4 regions of the Microbulbifer celer genome follow, and region 2 is predicted to be linked to each of the others. Evidence: predicted binding sites of a transcription regulator. Region 2 holds the regulator's gene; each other region holds the start of a gene.
The links. The regulator sigma-54, encoded in region 2, starts transcription at its own class of promoters, with help from an activator protein. The targets are predictions, from matches to a motif close to TGGCACANNNNTTGCNNT.
Positions count from the first base shown of each region.

Region 1: LPW13_RS15290 (RtcB family protein) is a predicted target of sigma-54. The motif match lies at 2,427-2,444, and genes of this name have one in related genera.
Region 3: LPW13_RS09660 (CmpA/NrtA family ABC transporter substrate-binding protein) is a predicted target of sigma-54. The motif match lies at 2,758-2,775, and genes of this name have one in related genera.
Region 4: glnA (glutamate--ammonia ligase) is a predicted target of sigma-54. The motif match lies at 1,726-1,743, and genes of this name have one in related genera.

Region 1 covers NZ_CP087715.1:3,681,166-3,685,643, forward strand. Annotated here, with positions in the region: tRNA gene LPW13_RS15275 (tRNA-OTHER) at 332-404, opposite strand; gene LPW13_RS15280 (RNA 3'-terminal phosphate cyclase) at 611-796, opposite strand; gene LPW13_RS15285 (RNA 3'-terminal phosphate cyclase) at 783-1,127, opposite strand; gene LPW13_RS15290 (RtcB family protein) at 1,142-2,368, opposite strand; gene rtcR (RNA repair transcriptional activator RtcR) at 2,592-4,202, shown strand; gene LPW13_RS15300 (sulfite exporter TauE/SafE family protein) at 4,431-4,478, opposite strand, start outside.
Region 2 covers NZ_CP087715.1:693,220-697,697, reverse strand. Annotated here, with positions in the region: gene lptA (lipopolysaccharide transport periplasmic protein LptA) at 1-6, shown strand, start outside; gene lptB (LPS export ABC transporter ATP-binding protein) at 162-887, shown strand; gene LPW13_RS02680 (RNA polymerase factor sigma-54) at 1,098-2,588, shown strand; gene hpf (ribosome hibernation-promoting factor, HPF/YfiA family) at 2,759-3,049, shown strand; gene ptsN (PTS IIA-like nitrogen regulatory protein PtsN) at 3,070-3,531, shown strand; gene rapZ (RNase adapter RapZ) at 3,625-4,478, shown strand, end outside.
Region 3 covers NZ_CP087715.1:2,302,270-2,306,747, forward strand. Annotated here, with positions in the region: gene LPW13_RS09650 (DUF3108 domain-containing protein) at 1-608, shown strand, start outside; gene LPW13_RS09655 (OmpP1/FadL family transporter) at 848-2,293, shown strand; gene LPW13_RS09660 (CmpA/NrtA family ABC transporter substrate-binding protein) at 3,027-4,409, shown strand.
Region 4 covers NZ_CP087715.1:4,005,167-4,009,644, forward strand. Annotated here, with positions in the region: gene thiI (tRNA uracil 4-sulfurtransferase ThiI) at 1-1,399, opposite strand, end outside; gene glnA (glutamate--ammonia ligase) at 1,808-3,214, shown strand; gene LPW13_RS16735 (DUF4124 domain-containing protein) at 3,415-4,098, shown strand; gene glnL (nitrogen regulation protein NR(II)) at 4,347-4,478, shown strand, end outside.

The sequences.
Region 1 (4,478 bases), 1.4 Mb from region 2:
TGGGTGAGGCCCACCCGGAAATATCGAGGGCGACGGTTTGAACAAGACAGGTCGGGCAGCCATTGGCTGAACCGGCCGGCATCGGGGGAAGCCTGTATGGGTGCTTGCCCGTTCTCCGGCGAATTCCGCTTAGCCGATCAACATGCCATGTTGCCCACCGCCGACATCGGTATTTCCGGCGCCTTGAAAATCCGCCATTCCACCTCCCCGAGAGGAGACAAATCAGCGGCGTTACAAGGCCATGGGCCTCTGACTTGAAGGGCTGTTAACCCTGTGGGGATTCGAACCCCGGGCTTTCGCCTTTTCCAGATAGGTCGTGTGACAGACGACGTTACTTTGACAGGAATTGAACCTGTGACCGGCCGATGGTTATCGGCTGCTCTACCTTACTGAGCTACAAAGTGGTGTTCAGGTGATTTTCCGATCGGTACACAACAAGCCAAGGGCGCTTGCGCCAGGCTGGCTTACAGAACCAGCTCCGCTGATCGGATATTTTTCCTAAACTCTTTTACGATCACCTGCGCCCGGCAGATGATCTGTATTCTTTCCCAGGCACTTCCCCTGTGCGGCTAATCTTCCTTAATTCCTATTCACGAAAAGCTGCGTGTTTTTACACATTGATTGTCCACGCGAGATCGCTTTCCTTTTGAACCTTTACCTCAGCACCGGTGATCTGGCGTATCACTTCAATATTTGTCATCAGGTGCAGGCTGGGTTCCTGTGTCCTGAATTTTCCGCCCTTTCCCAGCACCATCGGCAACAGTATCTGGTCGGCCAGGTGTTCACCGACCGGCACATTGGCCTGCAGGTAGCGGTAACAGGACCGTCTGGAACACGAGGCTGGTGCTGCCGGCGGAGCCGATGGCGAATCGGTATTCGCCGGATTTGATCTGGCCCGGTTTGAAAACCACTTCTGTCGATCCCAATTCATCGCCGGCGATTTCCGCTGCACAAATTGTCTGGCTTGCGCGCAGGCAGGCGAGGTGCTGGCGCAGCAGGCCGGGCTTGCTGCGACCGGCGCGAATGTTTTTTATCTGTACCGGCTTCTGCAAACACATGGACAGCGTCAGCGATGAACGGAAGATCTGTCCCCCGCCCTCTCCTTGTGATCCGTCGATAACCAACATCTTGTTACTCCTTCCTACCCTTTCACGCAGACAACCTGCTTGAGGGTGTAAACAATTTCCACCAGGTCTTTCTGTGCTTCCATTACCTTTTCGATGGGCTTGTAGGCGGACGGTGTTTCATCGATGACGCCGGCGTCTTTTCGGCATTCCACATCGGCGGTTGCCTGCAGGTGCTCTTCCAGCGAGACCATTTTTTTCGCCTTAGTGCGCGACATGATCCGCCCTGCACCGTGGCTACAGCTGCAGAAGCTTTCCGCGTTGCCGAGCCCGCGCACGATAAAGGAGCGTGCGCCCATGCTGCCGGGGATGATGCCCATTTCCCCTTCGCGAGCGCGCACGGCGCCTTTGCGGGTGACCAGTACGTTTTTGCCGAAATGGTTTTCCCTGGATACATAGTTGTGGTGGCAGTTCACCGCTTCCATGCGCGCTTCAAACTCCATTCCCAATGCGGTTTTCACCGCGTCGATGGTGCGGGCCATCATCACTTCACGATTGATTCGCGCGAAGTTCTGCGCCCACTCCACCGCCTCTACGTACTGGTCGAAATGCTCCGTTCCCTCCGGAAGGTAGGCGAGGTCGGAATCCGGCAGGTGGATGTGCCAGCGCTCCATATCCTTTTTGGCCATCTCGATAAAATGGGTACCGATGCGGTTGCCCACGCCGCGGGAACCGCTGTGCAACATCAGCCAGACGCTACCGTGTTCGTCCAGGCACAGTTCGATAAAGTGGTTGCCCGTACCCAGTGTCCCCAGGTGGTTGAGGTTGTTGGTTTTCTTCAACACCCGGTGCTTTTCCTGCAACACATCAAACTGTGCGGCCAGGGGCGCCCAGGCGTTCATCACGTCGTCCGGCGTGTTGCTCCAGGCACCCTTATCGCGACCTCCCCGACGCCCCGCCGAGCGGCCGTGGGGTACCGCGCGTTCAATCGCCGAGCGCACGCCCGCCAGGTTGTCCGGCAGTTGCGAAGCCTTGAGGCTGGTGCGCACCGCCATCATTCCGCAGCCGATATCCACGCCGACCGCCGCCGGTATCACCGCGCCCAGGGTCGGCACGACGCTGCCGATGGTGGCGCCCTTACCCAGGTGCACATCCGGCATCGCCGCCACCCACTGGTGGATAAACGGCAGTCGGGAGATGTTTTTCAGCTGCTCCCTGGCCTCGGGTTCGAAAGGCACCCCGACGGTCCAGGACTTGATCGGCACGCCGCCGTCCTGCATCACTTCATACGCTTGCTGAGTCATCGCTCTCTCCCTTTTTCTAATGCTTTGCGGTCTGGTTCGCTTGTTTGTTGTTCGCTGTATTGCGAGGAGAGTGCCAACTTTTCAGAATGGACTGAGAAAGTTTTTAACTTATTGATTTAAAAGTATTTATTATTTCTACAATGCAACTTATCCACAGTTTGTGCAAAAATCATATCGAGGCTTATCTATCTTTTTCGATTGTAGACTTCTATATTCGATAACCATGAAAACAGTAGCCATCAGTATTCTCGGCACCACCATGGATCGGCGCGGCAAGGGCGACAAGCGCTGGGACAAGTGGCGGCCGACCGTTTCCATGTTCCAGCACGACGATCTGCTGATCGATCGGCTGGAGCTGTTGTTCGACAACCACTCCCAGGGCCTGGCCAAGCAGGTAACGGAGGATATCGCCCGCGTATCGCCGGAGACGGAGGTGGTGCATCACCGGGTGAACTTCGCCGATCCGTGGGATTTCGAGACGGTGTACAGCCAGCTGCTGGATTTCGCGCGCGGCTACTCATTCAAGCCGACCCGGGAAAGTTACCTGGTCCATATCACGACCGGCACGCACGTCGCGCAGATCTGTCTCTACCTGCTCACCGAGGCGGGCTACCTTCCGGGGCAACTGCTGCAGACGGCCCCGGCCAAACGCGACAGCAACCTGCCCGGGCAGTACCAGATCATCGACCTGGATCTCTCCAGATACGACCAGATCGCCTCGCGCTTCCAGAAGGAGCATCAGGAAGGCACCGTCTATCTGAAAGGCGGCATCGAGACCAACAACGCCGCTTTCAACCGGATGATCGAGCAGCTGGAAAAGGTTTCCATCCGCTCCAACGCGCCCATTCTGATTACCGGCCCCACCGGCGCGGGCAAGACACAGTTGGCCCAGCGGGTGTACGAATTGCGCAGGCAGCGCGGCAAACTCGAGGGGCGGTTGGTGGCGATCAACTGCGCCACGCTCAAGGGGGAGAACACCATGTCTGCGTTGTTCGGCCACAAGAAGGGTGCCTTTACCGGCGCCACCGCCGATCGCGCCGGGCTTTTGAAGGAGGCCCACAAGGGCCTGCTGTTCTTGGATGAGATCGGTGAGCTGGGGCTGGATGAACAGGCGATGCTGTTGCGCGCGATTGAGGACAAACGCTTTATTCCGTTCGGCTCCGACAGGGAGACCAGCAGCGATTTCCAGTTGATTGCCGGTACCAATAAGGATCTTGCGCAGAAAGCCAGGGAGGGAGCCTTCCGCGCGGACCTGCTGGCCCGGATAGATCTGTGGACCTACGAGCTGCCGTCGCTCAAGGAGCGGATCGAGGACCTGGAACCCAATCTCGATTACGAGATTGAGTCCTTCTCCAATAAGGCGGGGCACCTGGTGAGCTTCAACAAGGCCGCGCGGGAAAAATACCTCGCCTTCGGCCGATCACCCGAAGCCAGCTGGTCTGCCAATTTCCGCGATCTCAATGCCAGTATTACCCGTATGGGGACCCTCGCCGATGGGGGGCGCATTACCGTCGAGGTGGTCAATGAGGAGATCAGCCGCTTGAAGCGCAAATGGCAGACGGCAGAGGACAGCGGAGAAAACCCTAAAGCCGCAATCGAGAATGTTTTGGGAGCCGGCAGCAGTGAGGAGATGGATTACTACGATCAACTGAAGCTGGCCGCCTTGATCGAGGTGTGTAGAGAGTCCGGCTCGATGGCGGAGGCCGGCAGGAAGCTGTTTGACGTGAGCCGGCAGGCGAAGAAATCGAATAACGATTCCCACCGGGTCAAGCAGTTGCTAGGCAAGTATGGAATCAGATTCGAGGATCTGAAAGCCGAGTGCCGTGAGGTCTAGTCCCGGCCAGCGATGATGCTCAAACCGTGGGCGTACACGAGTTGCCACCCGGCGGATCTCTGGTGCTGCGGGTCTATAGTGATCCAGATACCTTCGTGGGTGTCCGCAACCCGATCCACCTCTATCCGGCCGGGGGAACGCTATGTCATTTGATGGTGCGGAAGCGATTCAGCAACAACGCCTCAGGCTCGGTGAAGGCGTCGCTCATGACGGCGTTCACAGCCGGCGCTACAGCGCTTTTGCCAGCAGCGCCACTCCAGACAGCGCCAGCAGCCA
Region 2 (4,478 bases):
CAATAAGTCCCTGATCAGTACCCCCTGACAGCAGCCCTCACCCCGCCGGACAGACTGCCCGGCGGATGCCACTGCAGCTCGCGGCGCCACTGGTACAGAGCCACTCCATCAGTCATGATTTAACCGCGGCGATAGCAGCCCCGGGAATTGCGGAAAATATTATGCCAACGCTGAGAGCGTTACATCTCGCCAAACAGTACAAGAAGCGCAAAGTCGTACAGGACGTGTCCGTCAGCGTCACCAGCGGTCAGGTCGTTGGTCTTCTGGGACCGAATGGCGCCGGCAAAACCACCTGCTTCTACATGATTGCCGGGCTGGTCCAGGCCGACGCCGGACAGGTTCTGATTGACGGCGAAGACATTACCAGCCTGTCCATGCACGGACGCGCACGCAAGGGTATCGGCTACCTGCCCCAGGAAGCCTCGGTTTTCCGCCGCCTGTCCGTACAGGACAATATTCTGGCCATCCTGGAAACCCGCAAGGACCTGAACCGCAGCCAGCGGCAGGAACAGCTGGAAGCCCTACTGAAGGAGTTCACCATTACCCATATCCGGGCAAGCCTGGGTATGGCCCTCTCCGGTGGTGAGCGCCGCCGGGTGGAAATCGCACGCGCACTGGCCACCAACCCCGCGTTTGTACTGCTGGACGAACCCTTCGCCGGGGTCGACCCCATCTCGGTGGGAGATATCAAGCAGATCATCCGACACTTGCGAGACCGGGGTATCGGCGTTCTGATCACCGATCACAACGTGCGCGAAACCCTGGATATCTGCGAAACCGCCTATATCGTCAGCGAGGGTCACATCATCGCCTCCGGCGCCCCCGCCGATGTACTGGCCAACAAGCAGGTACGCGATGTCTACCTGGGACACGAGTTCACAATTTGAGCGACTTTCGCATCAGTCATCCTCAACTTTGCCAGTCAGGTTGACGCTCATCACACTAATCACTTTTTCCTACCAGCACTGCTGATATTTTCGGCACACTTTTTGCTTGTGTTCCGTTTTTCTCCGGGGTAGTCTGCAGAAATCGAGTAATACGCCGCCCACTGTTCGGCGAAATCGCCTTTTGCCAGCATTTTCTGCGAATACAACCCTATGAAGCAGTCACTCCAGTTAAAACTCGGCACCCAGCTGACCATGACGCCCCAGCTGCAACAGGCCATTCGCCTGCTGCAGCTGTCGACGCTGGATCTACAACAGGAGATCCAGTCCGCGCTCGACAGCAATCCGCTCCTGGAATCCGAACAGGATGATCACGGCAGTGAAGCCGAACCCCAGCAACAGAACCAGCAGCAGGCCGAACCCCAGAACAACGGACAGGACAGCGCCGGCGAACGCAGCGAATCCACTGCCGATAGCGCCAATGGTACCGATGGTGCCGACGGCGACTGGAGCAGCGAAATTCCCGATGACCTGCCGGTGGACACCCACTGGGACGACATCTACACCAGCAGTTCCAGCTACACCGGTGAAGGCGACGAACTGTCACTGGACCAGCGCAATGCGGTCTCGGAGAGCCTGCGGGACCACCTCCAATGGCAACTGAACCTCACCGCACTGTCCGATGCCGACAAACAGATCGGTGAGTTGCTGATCGACGCCATCTCAACCAGCGGCTTTCTGGAGATCCCGACCGAAGAACTGGCCGCCGCCCAACAGGTGGACGAGGATGAAGTTCTCGCGGTCCTGAAAACCATTCAGCAATTCGAACCGGTCGGCTGTGGCGCCCGCGACCTGCGCGAAAGCCTGTTATTACAGCTGCAACAACTGCCGGATCACACCCCCTGGTTGCCCCAGGCGTTGATCGTAGTGGAGCAATACCTGGATCTGCTGGGCAAGCGCGACTTCCGCCAGCTGAGCCGGCGTACCCGCCTGAGCGAAGCGCAACTGGGCGAGGTCATGCGCCTGATCCAGACCCTGACCCCTTATCCCGGTGAGGCCTTTGGTGGCGAGGAGCCACATTACGTGGTGCCGGACGTAATCGTCAGCCGTAAACAGCAGCGCTGGGTAGTGGAACTGAACCCTGAAACCACCCCCAAGCTGCGTATCAATGACACCTATGCTGCGCTGATCAAACGCGCTGACAACTCCAGCGAGAACAATTACCTGCGTGACAATCTGCAGGAGGCGCGCTGGTTTCTGAAAAGCCTGCAGAGCCGCCACGAGACCCTGCTCAAAGTGGCCAGCTGCATTGTAGAAAAACAACAGGGCTTTTTTGAACAGGGACCGGAAGCAATGAAACCCATGGTGCTGGCCAATGTGGCAGAAACCATCGGCATGCACGAATCCACCATTTCCCGGGTCACCACCCAGAAGTACATGCTCACTCCCCGGGGGGTGTTTGAGCTCAAGTACTTCTTTTCCAGCCACGTAAGTACCGACTCCGGCGAGGACGCCTCCTCCACCGCCATTCGCGCACTGATCCGCAAGCTCATCGATGCCGAACCGCCGCGCAAACCCCTGTCGGACAACAAGATCACCCAGGAGCTGGACACCCAGGGCATCAAGGTCGCTCGCCGCACCGTGGCCAAGTATCGGGAGTCCATGGGCATTCCTTCCTCCAGCGACAGAAAACGGCTGGTTTAGCGACTACCCTGAGAGTGACTCTCTCCCCCAAATCGGTTCTTAGCGCGCCAATCTGCACGACCAATGACCACTGGGCGAGTGTATCCTTCCATTCTGGCGAACTTCCTAGTAGGGTTGCCGCCCTGACAGGGGGTGCCGCCGTTTGTGTTGTACCCGAAGAGGAGAAATCCATGCAGATCAATATCAGTGGCCACCATGTGGAAGTCACACCGGCCATTCGCGATTACTGCCTGAACAAACTGGACAAACTCTCCCGCCACCACGATCTGATCACCAATACCGAGGTGATTCTGTCTGTTGAGAAACTTATCCAGAAAGCCGAGGCCCGTGTACACGTGAACGGCAAGGATGTGTTTGCAGACTCGGAGTCAGAAGACATGTACGCTGCGATCGATGGCCTCACCGATAAACTGGACCGACAGCTTCTCAGACACAAAGAAAAGTTACGCAGTCACCGTTAGATACCAGTAACCGCTAAGTTATGACATTGGAAGCATTACTCTCTCCCCGCCTGAGCCTGTGCCATTTGGCGGGGAGCAGCAAAAAAAAGCTGCTCCTCAATATCGCCCAGGCGATTTCAGAGCAATACCCGGAACTGGACTCCGATACCGTATTCAACCAGCTCGTGGCCCGAGAGCGCCTGGGCTCCACGGGCATCGGTGACGGCGTGGCCATTCCCCACTGCCGTCTGCCGGGCTGCGAAAAGCCGATCGGGGTGCTGTGCACCACATCCCCGGCGGTTGATTTTGATGCCATCGACCGCCAGCCGGTAGACCTGCTGTTTGCCTTGCTGGTACCAGAAGATTCCGAACAGGAACACCTGGATACCCTGGCAGAGATCGCCGCCCTGTTCAGTGACAGTCGCGTGCGCGAAAAGCTGCGTGAGGCGGATTCCAGCGATGCACTCTATGCACTGGCCATCAACAGCGCCGCCGCGGCATAATTAGCAGAATCTTCATTGACAACGCCCGGGCAACCGGGCACTGGGTGGGCAAAACACCAGTAATCCCCACAACCAGCAAGGAGTGCTCGATTCATGCGTCTGGTCATAATCAGTGGTCGCTCGGGCTCCGGTAAAAGCTCAGCCCTGCAACTGCTGGAAGATGTCGGCTTCAATTGTATCGACAACCTTCCCGCCAGCCTGCTGCCGGAACTGGTCAGGCGTGTCTCCGAGGAGCCGCAGCAGGAAAACCGGGAAATCCAGCTCGCGCTCGGTATCGATGCCCGCAACCTGTGGCACGATGTCAACAAGGCCCCCAAGGTCATCCGCGAACTTCGTGAAAGTGGCGTCGACTGCGACGTAGTGTATCTGGACGCCCGCTCCCCGGTGCTGGTACAGCGTTTCAGCGAAACCCGCCGCAAACACCCACTGTCAGACAGCCGCACCCATTTGCTGGAAGCCCTCAACCGCGAGAAAGAGATGCTGGCACCGCTGGCGTCCATGGCCGACCTGGTAGTAGATACCAGCAGCCTCAGCCTGCACCAGCTGCGCGACCAGATAAAATCCCGGGTGGTGGGTAAAGACTCCCCCGGCATGGCCATTCTGTTCCAGTCGTTTGGCTTCAAACACGGCGTGCCGGTAGACGCAGACCTGGTGTTCGATCTGCGCTGCCTGCCCAACCCCTACTGGGTAGAGGAGCTGCGCAACAAAACCGGTATGGACCCGGAGGTAGCGGAGTTTCTGCGCTCCCACGAAGAGACCGAAGCCATGCAACGGGATATCACCCATTTTCTGGAGCGCTGGCTGCCGTCATACCAGCAGAGCAATCGCAGTTACACCTGCGTCGCCATCGGCTGCACCGGCGGCCGGCATCGCTCGGTCTATATGGTGGAGCAGCTCGCGAAGACCTTTGCCAGCCAGTTCAAAAACATACAGATTCGCCACCGCGA
Region 3 (4,478 bases), 1.6 Mb from region 2:
TCGGCGGCTTTGGTGTGACCGCCGTGCGCACGCTTAGCGGTGGGCCCGATAGCTGGCGACTGGATTTTTCCGCCAATTCCCTGTTTGCCAAGATTGAAGAGTACTCACGCTTCAGTCGGCAAGGCACGCAGCTGTTGCCACAACACTACAACTACAAAAAAACCGGCCTCGGCCGAGATCGCCACACTGCGTTCAATTTTGACCACGCCAAGCACCGCATCACCAATATTTACGACAAAGAGCGCAGCATCAACGACGCGCCGAAGGACATTCAAGACAAAATCAGCTACCAGCTTCAACTGGCACAGGATGTGGCCGCGGGAAAGAAAAACCTGGAATACCGCGTTGCCAACGGAAAGAAAATCCGCCATTACAAGTTCCGCATTCTTGGCAACGAATCAATCAAAACGCCAATGGGAATGGTAGAAACCGTCAGGGTACAACGGGTACGGGAAGAGGACGCCGAGCGCGAAACTGACATCTGGTTCGCCCCGGAGTGGAATTACGCCTTGGTAAAACTTTCCCAGCAGGAAGAGGATGGCAAAAGCTACCAGATTACCCTGACGAAACTTACCATTGATGGCGCACCTGTAAACATAAAAAAATAACAAGAAAAAAATTTTCAAATATCGTAAAAAAATCGCGCCAATAAGTAGATTTTTCCGCTCTCAATCACTATAAAGTCGTCGCATTTTCCCTGTGCGTAAAATTCGCGCTGCTAGAATGTTTTCTACTAGGATTTTGTTTGCTTAAAGCGAAAACTTTCTGGAAAAGCTTCTCTGCCAAAAGCGGGCTGATTTTTCTCACCCGCTGACTGGCGACAATTTCAGCAATAGAGTGGGACCTCATGACTAATAAAACTCTGAGTAAAGCCGCACTGACCGCAGCGATCTGTGCGGTGTCCGGCGGCACCTTTTCCAGCGGGGCCATGGCTGCCGGCTTTGCACTTCAGGAATCCAGCGCTGCCGGTCTCGGTCGTGCCTACGCTGCAGAAAATACTGTTGGCGACACTGTTGGTATTCTGGCGCGCAACCCCGCGGGCTCCGCGCTGTTTGACACCATCACCGTGTCCGGTGGCTTCAACTATGTAAACCCGGAAATTGATGCCGCCGGCTATACACAGTATTTTGCCGAGACACCAATCGGCGATATCGCCCTGACGGACCCGATCTACCAGGAAGCCAACGACTACGCCAGCGGCGCCTTCGTTCCCTTCGGTTTTGTGGCGGTGCCCATTGATGACTGCTGGTCTTTCGGCCTGTCCGCGAACGCCGATTACGGCCTGGAAACCGACTTCAAACCCACCTGGGCGGTCACTCACATCGCCGACAAAACCGAGCTGTTGACCGTCAATATTGCTCCATCTATCGCATACAACTATCAGGACGTGTTCAGCATCGGCGTTTCCGCCAACTTCCTGTATGCGGACGCAACACTGAAGTCCAAGGTGCCGCGCGACTTTGCGCTGGACCCGGCACTGCAGCAGCCGCTGTCAGACGCCAAGATCCTGGACGCCAGTGGCGATGACTGGGACTACGGCTGGTCCATCGGCGCACTGTGGAACATCAGCGACCGCACCCGCATCGGTATTTCCTATCAGTCCGAGTTTGACCCGAAAATTAAAGCGGACGTGAATTCCGATCTATTGACCTCCGTCACTACCGAGCTGCCATTTGACAATGAGCGGGCCGACCTGACGCTGGACCTGCCAGATACCGCGGAGATCGGGCTCTACCACCGTTTCAACAACGAGTGGGGCCTGGCACTGGGTGCCACCTGGACCGACTGGGACGACTTTGAGCGCCTGGAAGCCTTCTTCCCCAATCAGGACATCAATGGGCAACCGTTCCCGGGTTACAACCCGCTGCACATCAAGGAAGAAAACTTCAAAAGTGGCTGGCGCTACAGCCTGGGCCTGGAGTACTACCCTTGTGACGAAGTGACCTGGCGTGTGGGCTATGCCTACGATGAAGGCGCTGCGCGCGATGGACTGTACACCGAAGAAACCGACCGGGTTGGCCGCGATGTCACCTGGCGCACCCTGTCTATTCCAGACAATGACCGTCACTGGGTAACCTTTGGCGGCAGCTACGAGTTCAGCAACCAGCTGAGCATCGATGGCGGCGTAGCCTACCTGTGGGGCGACGACTCCAAGATCCAGGAGTTCTCCAGCCTACCGGTGAGCTTCCCCACCCCGGCTGGTACGGCCACTGCCCTCAATACTTACTTTGACGGCGGCACTACCAATCTCGAAGCCTGGATTGCCGGTGTTGGTCTGAACTACAGCTTCTAATTCGACGCTCTCGAGTTAAGGTACAATCAGATAGATTGTTCCAGCGGGCCGGGTCACGTACCCGGCCTTTTTTATTCCCCCATTTTGCGCCCTTCCGACAAGTTCATCGCCCCTCAACTTCCCCGGTTTTCCCCATGCGCACCAGAAAAGAACCCGCCGCGCACTGATATCTCACCGTCGAACGCGTGTCTACGCACCACAAACTGGCCAAACCGCCGGCGACTCGCACCGAAACCGCTTCAACGGTGACGCCGGTATCAACATAAATAAACGCTCCCCGGTGGCCATCAGGCATTGCGGACAGACCTGGCTTTGCCTTTTTGCCACCCATGCAAATCCAACCGCCCAGTTAAAAATGTAACGATAACAACGATTTACCTAGCCAATGCCGCTCGGAACCGCATCAGTGCAAAAGACACAACCGAGTTAAACATTCAAACGTAAATCCACCGCGCAGAAAAAATTGGCACGCTCTTCGCAATGCGAACGGTGTAAAGGCCAATCGAAGGCCGAACGCATTCAAGCCACCTGACCACAATAACTCAGGTTGCAAACAACCCGGCAACGCCATTCGCAATACAGACATTGCGAGATATCGCACCGGCGATTGCCCACGAGCAGAGGCGCTCACAGAAGGCTGTCACCCGACAGGCTTCCGTGAGCGCTTTTTTTTTGCCCGAAATTTTAAAACCAGCAATTACAAACTAATCGCAATCACCAGGGGATAGATGACATGCAATGGAAGAAGCCCTTTCGAAAACTCGCCAGCAGTCTCGCGCTGACATTGACCTTTGGGGTGGCCGCTGCCCCCACAGTGTCGGAAGAGCTCGGTTACCCGGAGAAGGAAGAGCTCACCTTCGGATTCATCAAACTGACCGATATGGCACCCATCGCCATCGCCTATGAAAAAGGGTTCTTTGAGGACGAAGGTCTTTACGTCACCATCGAAGCCCAGGCCAACTGGAAAGTATTACTGGATGGCGTTATCGATGGACGACTGGACGGCGCCCACATGCTGGCCGGACAGCCAATCGCCGCTACCATGGGATTTGGCACCGAAGCCGAAATCATCACCCCCTTTTCCATGGACCTGAACGGCAACGGCATTACCGTTTCCAACGCCATCTGGGAAGAAATGAAGCCCAATATCCCCAAAAGGGATGACGGTAAACCGGTACACCCGATCAAAGCGGATGCACTGAAGCCGGTAGTGGAGAAATACAAGGAAGACGGCAAGCCCTTCAATATGGGTATGGTATTCCCGGTTTCCACCCACAACTATGAACTGCGCTACTGGCTCGCGGCCGGTGGCATTCACCCGGGCTATTACGCACCACACAAAGGCGATATCTCCGGTCACATCGATGCGGATGCACTGCTCTCGGTAACCCCACCACCGCAAATGCCGGCAACCCTTGAGGCCGGCACCATTTACGGCTACTGCGTGGGCGAACCCTGGAATCAGCAGGCGGTATTCAAGGGTATTGGTGTCCCCGTGGTAACCGACTACGAAATCTGGAAAGACAACCCGGAAAAAGTCTTCGGCATCACCAGGGAATTCGCCGAGAAATATCCGAACACCACCATCCGTCTCACACGCGCACTGATTCGCGCCGCCATGTGGCTGGATGAGAACAATAATGCCAACCGCTCGCAAGCCGTTGAGATTCTCTCCCAGTCAAACTACGTCGGCGCGGACTACGAGGTGATTGCCAACAGCATGACCGGCACCTTCGAGTACGAGAAAGGCGACAAGCGTGAGGTACCGGACTTCAATGTCTTTTTCCGTTACAACGCGACCTATCCCTACTACTCCGATGCCATCTGGTATCTGACCCAGATGCGTCGCTGGGGGCAGATTCCTGAAGACAAGCCGGACGCCTGGTACAAGGAACTCGCAGCCAGGGTTTACCGCCCGGACATTTATGAAGCTGCCGCAAAATCCCTGATCGCTGAGAAGCTGGCAACTGCAGCGCAATTCCCTGACTTTGAATCCGAAGACGGTTTCCGCGATCCGCAGACACACTTTATCGATGGCATCGTTTACAACGGCCACAAGCCGAACGAATACATTGAAAAGTTTCCCATCGGCCTGAAGTCCGGCCAGAAACTCTGACACAACTCAAACTGCAAGTAGACGGCCCGCCCATCAAAGGGCGGGCGACAAGAATAACTCCGCTCATCA
Region 4 (4,478 bases), 1.0 Mb from region 2:
CATGCAGCTGGCTCATCACCCCGCGCGCGCAATACAGCAGGTATTGCTTGTCTTTATCCAGGCTCTGGAACGCGGTGCTCAGGCGGTAGAAGGGGATGGTTTCCACTGTGGCGTTGTCCAGCTCCAGCGGGTTCACTTCTTCTTCCGTGGGGTGGCGGATGTCGATGATGGTGGCATCGCCGGCTTCGCTGAAAATATCCACCGGCGGTGCGTCTTCATTGAGGTCGTCCATCACCTGATCGATGTTCTGCATCACGCGGTTGCCGATGGCGCGGTCGAGGACGGTGAAGTCGAAGCGGGTTTCCTCGTGATCCACCTTTTCCATTTTTGCGCGGGTAGTGGGTTTTACCGAAATCACGCCACAGTACTCGGGCATATTCGCGGCAAATTCCTCGGTGCCAATGGCGCGCGCGGTGCGGATGATGTCGGTCTTGTCGGACGTGATCAGCGGGCGCAGTACCAGGGTGTCGGTGACACTGTCGATCACCGCCAGGTTTTTCAGGGTCTGGCTGGAGACCTGGGCGATGGCCTCGCCGGTCACCACCGCATCCACATCCAGTTCTTTGGCGACCGCGGAGGCGGCGCGCAGCATCATGCGCTTCAGGGTGACGCCCATATAGGAGTCATCTACCTGTTCGAGGATTTCCGCCACGACCTCATCAAAGGGTACTGTGATGAATTTCACCCGATGGGAGGCGCCGTACTTGTCCCACAGGTAGAAGGCCACTTCCTTGACGCCCAGCTCGTGCTGACGGCCGCCGAGGTTGAAAAACAGGAAGTGGGTGCGGATACCGCGTTTCATGGTCAGGTAGCTGGCGACGGTGGAGTCAAAACCGCCTGAAACCAGCGACAGCACCGGATCCTGGGTGCCCAGTGGAAAGCCGCCGAGGCCCTGGTGCAGCTCTTCGATGACATTCAGTTTGTCGTGGCGGACTTCCAGTTTGACGGTGATATCGGGGTTTTTCAGTTTTACCCCGGCGGCCTGGGTATTTTTGTTCAGCCCGCCGCCCACGTACTGTTCCACGTCCAGGGACTGGAAGTCGTGCTTGCCGGTGCGCTTTACGCGCACGCAGAAGGTCTTGCCGGTGAGCTGGGGCCCCCAGATCGCCAGGGTCTTCTGGTAGATATCGTCCAGGTCGCCGAGGGGGAACTGCTGTACCCGGGCAAAGTTGGCAATACCCGGAGTGTGCGCCAGTACCTCTTCTATGCGCTCGGAAAGGTGGGATACTGCATCCGGTGCGATGACGTCGATCTTTTCCCAGTCTTTCTGTACCTTGATGCGGTCGTCCAGTTGCCGCATCAGCTTGCGCAGGTTGTCGGCGAGCTGGCGCGACATACGCTTGCGCACCGGGTTGCTCTTGATGGTGATTTCCGGGAAAAATTTGACGACGAAGTGCATAGAGTGTGTGCCGGGTACCGCATTGCGTGGTGAGTGGTCGAAGCTTCGATCGGTTTGGATAACAGCTCAAGCGGCATGTGCCCAATGGCCGTTTCCCGAAGCTCCCTGAAAAGGTGGCGAATTATAAACTCGCTGGGGCTAATTTGCTCGTCGCACCAATATGGTGCCTTGGTATAACGGGTGGCACCGTTATGGTGCATCGGTATTTGTGAAACCGGATCACGGGGCGCTATTCTCCGTGCGCGGGCCACCATTCCCGGTAAAAAATCGGGCGTTGCGCCGAAAGTTTCACCAATCCCGCGTCTCTTAGACCGCTTGCCCCAATTTGGCACACTCCTTGCTTCGACTGTTGCCACAAGATAAAGCGAATTGGCGCGATACATAACTTTTCATTCTTGGAGGACTGCAATGTCAGCGAAAACGCTCGGACTGATCAAAGAGAGCGAAGCCAAATGGGTAGACCTGCGCTTCACCGATACCAAAGGTAAGGAACAGCACGTTTCTCTTCCGTCCAAGGAAGTTGACGGCGAGTTCTTCGAAGAAGGCAAGATGTTCGATGGTTCTTCCATCGCTGGCTGGAAGGGCATCAACGAATCCGACATGATCCTGATGCCGGACGACGAGACTGCCTTCCTGGACCCGTTCACCGACGAAGCGACTGTTATTATTCGCTGTAACATCGTCGATCCGATCACCGGCCAGGGCTATGAGCGCGACCCGCGTTCCATCGCGCTGCGCGCCGAGGAATACCTGAAGTCCACCGGCTACGGTGACACCGCGCTGTTCGGCCCGGAGCCCGAGTTCTTCGTATTCGACGACATTACCTGGGGCGCCGAAATGGGCGGTGCCTTCTACAAAATCAATTCCGAAGAAGCGGCCTGGTCCTCTGGTGCCTCCTTCGCGGAAGGCAACATGGGCCACCGTCCGGGTGTAAAAGGCGGCTACTTCCCGGTTCCGCCGGTCGACTCCCTGCACGACATCCGCGCTGCCATGTGTTCCGCGATGGAAGCCATGGGCCTGGAAATCGAAGTGCACCACCACGAAGTGGGCACTGCCGGCCAGTGTGAGATCGGCGTTGGCGCCAATACCCTGACCATGAAGGCGGACGAAGTTCAGATCCTGAAGTACGCGGTGCACAACGTTGCCCACGCTTACGGTAAAACCGCCACCTTTATGCCCAAGCCGCTGGTAGGCGACAACGGTTCCGGCATGCACATCCACATGTCTTTCAGTAAAGACGGCACCAACCAGTTCGCTGGCGACGCTTACGCCGGGCTGTCTGAAACTGCCCTGTTCTACATCGGCGGTATCATCAAGCACGCGCGCGCCCTGAACGCGTTTGCGAACGCTTCCACCAACTCCTATAAGCGTCTGGTACCGGGCTTCGAAGCGCCGGTTATCCTGGCCTACTCCGCGCGCAACCGCTCTGCGTCCATCCGCATTCCGTTCGTACCTAGCCCGAAAGGCAAGCGCGTTGAAGCCCGCTTCCCGGATCCGACTGCCAACCCGTACCTGGTGTTCGCAGCCATGCTGATGGCCGGCCTCGACGGCGTTAAGAACAAGATCCACCCCGGCGACGCGGCAGACAAAGACCTGTACGACCTGCCGGCGGAAGAGCTGGCCGAGTACCCGACCGTTGCCTCCAGCCTGGAACAGGCCCTGGAAGCACTGGATCAGGACCGCGCCTTCCTGACCGAAGGAGGTGTATTCACCGATGACGCCATCGATGCCTACATCGCGCTGAAGCAGGAAGAAGTAGAGCGTGTGAACATGACCACTCACCCGGTCGAGTTCGAGCTGTACTACTCTGTTTAACACGCCGCAGGCGCTGTCTAAATTGCCGTAGGCGTTTCCTTGGAAGTGCCTTCTGGTTCGCAAAAACCCGCATCCCCGGCAACAGGGGGTGCGGGTTTTTTTATTGCGGGTACACTAGCCTTAACTTGATGACCCTATGGCCGCGGGCGGTGTCTTTCCGACGCTGTTGCCCGTGCCAAAAGACAGGCAGGAGTGCCGATATGAAAATCCGGATTGCGCTGCTTGCGCTGCTACTCGCTTCGCCCCTCATGGCCGATGAGGCGCCGGAGAAAGGTAGCAGTGAGGGCAAGGACAATGAGCAGTCCTCCTCCAGGGTGGTATACAAGACCGTGACCCCGGACGGCAGGATCGTGTTCAGTGATACGCCGCCACCGGACAAGAAGTCGGAGAAGGTGGTTATTGGCCCCACCAATGTGCAGCCCATTGCGCCGCCACAGCCTATGCCCACCCGTAAACTGTCGCCGAGAGACCGGGATAAGCGCGAGCGCCGTTCCGGTGGAGAGCAGGGGCCGATCAATTTCGCCATTGTCAGTCCCGCAAACGATGCCACCATTCCGCCGGGCCAGCGCTTTATTGTGCTGCAGGTGGCTTTGGATCCCGTTCCCCGGGGTGGCTACGAGTTTTTTGCCGTGATCGACGGACAGCGCTGGGGGGGGACTTCTAGCAGTAGCAGTCTGGACATCTCCGCCCTGGAACGCGGCACCCATACGGTACAGGCGGTGCTGTTGGATGCCGGTGGCCAGGCGATTGCCCAGTCCCAGACCATCCAGATCCACGTCAAGCGACCCGGCGGCCAGGTGCCGGACTTCCCCGCCCAGCAGGCACCGCGGGCGCCAAAAGCCCCCCAGGCACCCGGTTACCCCCGGGCACGGCCGGGTAACTGATCTCGTGTGGTCCCGTCACTGTTCCTGCCTATAAACTTCCCTTTCGGGCGTTGCTCCCTGTAGCGCCCCATTCTGATCTCTTCCGCTGGTTAAAATTTGCTCTGCGCACCATATTGGTGCACCATGCTGGTGCCTGTTCTCCTGTGTGCCCTGATATCGTCTCGGGACCCACGTATTGTTGCGCCATTTTGGTTTGCTTTTTGCACTGACATCAGGCGACGCCCAAAAGAACTCAAGCGGAACCCGCAATGCTGAACGACCGCCAGTTACGTCTACTGCTGGATAACCTCACCTCCGCCGTGCTGGTGCTCGACGAGAACCTCTCGCTCTGCTACCTGAATTCCGCCGCGGAGGACCTGGTTGCGGTTTCCAATGCCCGC